One region of the Paenibacillus sp. PvR133 genome, then DNA from elsewhere that is predicted to be linked to it. Evidence: a T-box and tRNA genes for the amino acid it is inferred to sense, from the RefSeq annotation. Region 1 holds a T-box; the other holds one or more tRNA genes.

Region 1 (2,197 bases):
TTTCACGACATACCCGGTAATCATCCTCACCGTGCGCCGGAGCCATATGAACGATACCTGTACCGCTGGAGTCTGTTACGAACTTCGCACCCAGAATCTGATTACCCTTCTCAACCTGAAAATACGTAAATGGCGGGGTATACGTTTGGCCAACCAGTTCTGAACCGGATAGCGTTCCAATCACTTCATGATCGCCTTTAATTACGTCCTCAACCAGATTTTTAGCAACGATGTATACACCGTCTTCCTGCTTCACACGTGCATATTCCAGTCCAGGGTTGACGGCGAGCGCCACGTGACTCGGCAAGGTCCAAGGCGTTGTCGTCCAAGCCAGAACATATTCACCACTGCTATGCAACTTGAATTTGGCCGTGGCACTCAGATCCTTCACATCTTTGTAGCCCTGCGCTACTTCATGAGAACTTAGCGTCGTCTGACAATCCGGGCAATACGGACTCACACGATGACCACGATACAGCAGATCTTTTTCATGAATTGTCGCCAAAATGTTCCATACGCTCTCGATATAGTTATTATCCAATGTAATGTACGGGTTATCGAGGTCAGTCCAGTATCCGATCGCTTCGGTTAGATCACGCCATTGTTGCTCGTACTCAAACACGCTTGCCTTACATTTTTTAATAAACTTTTCAACGCCATATTCTTCAATTTCAGGTTTGTGGGAGATTCCCAGTTGCTTTTGTACACCCAATTCTACCGGCAAGCCATGCGTGTCCCAGCCTGCCTTACGTACGACGCGGTATCCCTTCATTGTCTGATAGCGGCCTACAAAATCCTTAATTACACGGCCCAGCACGTGACCGATATGCGGTTTACCGTTAGCTGTTGGTGGGCCCTCATAAAATACAAAATTTGGATTTCCTTCACGATTTGTGATGGATTTACGGAATGTGTCCTCTTCTTTCCATTTGCTCAGGATGCGCAGGTCACGGGACCGTGCTTTTTCTTTAACATCCACTCTGTTCATACTTCATACTTCCTCTCTACTCATCATTGATTTCCCTAGCATTTCCTAAAAAAAGCAACAAAAAAAGCCCCATCCCTGTAAAGGGACGAGACTGTGCTCGCGTTACCACCCTGATTCCGTAAAAACAGACCATTCTAAAATACAGTCTCATCACGGCTCTCTGAGCCCCACTCAACTACAGCAGGGCGCCATTATAACGCATGGCAAACGGTGATTGCTTACACACGCCATAAAAAATCTTAAGCGCTTCAGCTCACTTCTCCGGGAGGATCTTCGGTCATGTTCTGAACGTTGGCTTGCACCGGAAGGCCAACTCTCTGAGGGACAAATCATGACGTACTCGTTCCCATCAACGAATTAAACATGTTAAATTCATCGAATATTAAATCAGCAACATCGTTGCCTTGAATAACAACCATCAGCCGACGGACGGATAATCATTGAATTCAGTATAGTATTTACAGTTATAGCCTGTTTAAAGATAAAAGTCAACCCTAACAAAGCCTAATAAAAGCTTGTCAGAAATGAAATTAGTAAATTTCTTTCATCTCACGCTCGCGCTCCAGTACTTCGCGTTCCCGGTTTTCAAGGGCTTCCCAGCCATCTTGGCTTAACAAATCAAGCTGTGCTTCCACCAGTGTACGAAACCGTGCTCGGTAAATCGATGCCTGCTTCTTCAGTTCTTCAACCTCCAACGCGATCTTGCGGGATTTAGACAATGCTTCGTTCACAATACGGTCCGCATTTTTTTCCGCTTCCTTCACGATCAGTTGGGATTCTTTCTTGGCGTTGTTACGAACTTCATCAGCCGCTTCCTGCGCCACGATAATCGTCTTACTCAGCGTATCCTCAATCGTCGCGAAATGATCGAGCTTCTCCTGTACGTTCAACAACTCGGTGCTCAGTTCTTTATTTTCACGAATAACGCCCTCGTAATCTTTGATCACCTGATCCAAAAATTCATTAACCTGATCCTCATCATAACCGCGAAGCCGGCGGGCAAATTCCTTGTTATGTATATCCAATGGCGTTAATGGCATGCCGTCCACCTCCTATAAGATTGACAAAAAATACATTTCCCGCGTCACGACGCTCACTATCATCTATCGGTCATCATACTCCGTTTTGTGAATACTGTACAGAGCAAAATCGTTCCAGTTCTTCGCTATAGCTTAATTCTTTCGACAGAAAGCTCGTGATTCCTGCCTA
Region 2 (2,197 bases), 3.6 Mb from region 1:
TTCGGATCGTAAAGCTCTGTTGCCAGGGAAGAACGTCTTGTAGAGTAACTGCTACAAGAGTGACGGTACCTGAGAAGAAAGCCCCGGCTAACTACGTGCCAGCAGCCGCGGTAATACGTAGGGGGCAAGCGTTGTCCGGAATTATTGGGCGTAAAGCGCGCGCAGGCGGCTCTTTAAGTCTGGTGTTTAATCCCGAGGCTCAACTTCGGGTCGCACTGGAAACTGGGGAGCTTGAGTGCAGAAGAGGAGAGTGGAATTCCACGTGTAGCGGTGAAATGCGTAGATATGTGGAGGAACACCAGTGGCGAAGGCGACTCTCTGGGCTGTAACTGACGCTGAGGCGCGAAAGCGTGGGGAGCAAACAGGATTAGATACCCTGGTAGTCCACGCCGTAAACGATGAATGCTAGGTGTTAGGGGTTTCGATACCCTTGGTGCCGAAGTTAACACATTAAGCATTCCGCCTGGGGAGTACGGTCGCAAGACTGAAACTCAAAGGAATTGACGGGGACCCGCACAAGCAGTGGAGTATGTGGTTTAATTCGAAGCAACGCGAAGAACCTTACCAGGTCTTGACATCCCTCTGACCGGTCTAGAGATAGGCCTTTCCTTCGGGACAGAGGAGACAGGTGGTGCATGGTTGTCGTCAGCTCGTGTCGTGAGATGTTGGGTTAAGTCCCGCAACGAGCGCAACCCTTATGCTTAGTTGCCAGCAGGTCAAGCTGGGCACTCTAAGCAGACTGCCGGTGACAAACCGGAGGAAGGTGGGGATGACGTCAAATCATCATGCCCCTTATGACCTGGGCTACACACGTACTACAATGGCCGGTACAACGGGAAGCGAAATCGCGAGGTGGAGCCAATCCTAGAAAAGCCGGTCTCAGTTCGGATTGTAGGCTGCAACTCGCCTACATGAAGTCGGAATTGCTAGTAATCGCGGATCAGCATGCCGCGGTGAATACGTTCCCGGGTCTTGTACACACCGCCCGTCACACCACGAGAGTTTACAACACCCGAAGTCGGTGGGGTAACCCGCAAGGGAGCCAGCCGCCGAAGGTGGGGTAGATGATTGGGGTGAAGTCGTAACAAGGTAGCCGTATCGGAAGGTGCGGCTGGATCACCTCCTTTCTATGGAGAATCGTTTCCTGCAATGGAAACATTCAAATATGAAGCGTAAGCTTCAAAACTCAGGTTTAGGCCTGTTACTCACTCGTTGCTCAGTTTTGAGAGCTCAAACTCTCGAACGTTTGGTGGCGATAGCGGAGGGGTTCCACACGTACCCATCCCGAACACGACCGTTAAGCCCTCCAGCGCCGATGGTACTTGGACCGCAGGGTCCTGGGAGAGTAGGACGTCGCCAAGCGCAACCACTAAAGAAGAACTTCTTTGGTGGTTTATTATGGGCCCTTAGCTCAGCTGGTTAGAGCGCACCCCTGATAAGGGTGAGGTCGGTGGTTCGAGTCCACTAGGGCCCACCATATAATTTTATATTTACTTTTGGGGCCATAGCTCAGCTGGGAGAGCGCCTGCCTTGCAAGCAGGAGGTCAGCGGTTCGATCCCGCTTGGCTCCACCAAAAAGATTATTATCATTGCACCTTGAAAACTGGATACCGAAACGAAATTGCGTTTTAGAATATTCCTTTAAGCTGATCTTGTGTAAACAAGTGAAATAAAGGTAGCAGGTAAGGAAAGATCTTTTGCCTTTGGCAAAAATCATTCTTTATCGAACATCGACATTTTCTTTCTTTGAAAGAAAAGTCTAGGTTAAGCTACAAAGAGCACACGGAGGATGCCTAGGCGCCAGGAGCCGACGAAGGACGTGGCGAACAACGATAAAGCCTCGGGGAGCTGTAAGCAAGCTTTGATCCGGGGATGTCCGAATGGGGAAACCCGGCTGTCTTCATCGACAGTCACTTTCTGCTGAATACATAGGCAGAATAGAGGCAGACCAGGGGAACTGAAACATCTAAGTACCCTGAGGAAGAGAAAACAATAGTGATTCCGTCAGTAGCGGCGAGCGAACGCGGATTAGCCCAAACCAAGGAGCTTGCTCCTTGGGGTTGTGGGACGTCTCACATGGAGTTACAAAGGAACCGGTTAGATGAAGAGGTCTGGAAAGGCCCGCCAGAGAAGGTAAAAGCCCTGTAGTTCAAAACTTGTTCCCTCCGAGACGGATCCCGAGTAGTGCGGGGCACGT

What was found. A T-box is a leader RNA that pairs with one kind of tRNA and senses whether it is charged. The one in region 1 lies ahead of ileS (isoleucine--tRNA ligase), so its partner is inferred to be a tRNA-Ile.
Region 2: it has a tRNA-Ile gene. The T-box ahead of ileS (isoleucine--tRNA ligase) is inferred to sense a tRNA for this amino acid. The anticodon was not compared.

Annotation. Positions count from the first base shown of each region.
Region 1 is NZ_JAFIBS010000001.1:5,112,578-5,114,774, forward strand. It holds gene ileS (isoleucine--tRNA ligase) at 1-988, opposite strand, end outside; T-box leader at 1,067-1,350, opposite strand; gene JOE49_RS22280 (DivIVA domain-containing protein) at 1,519-2,028, opposite strand.
Region 2 is NZ_JAFIBS010000001.1:1,484,269-1,486,465, forward strand. It holds rRNA gene JOE49_RS06580 (16S ribosomal RNA) at 1-1,127, shown strand, start outside; rRNA gene rrf (5S ribosomal RNA) at 1,246-1,362, shown strand; tRNA gene JOE49_RS06590 (tRNA-Ile) at 1,401-1,477, shown strand; tRNA gene JOE49_RS06595 (tRNA-Ala) at 1,499-1,574, shown strand; rRNA gene JOE49_RS06600 (23S ribosomal RNA) at 1,763-2,197, shown strand, end outside.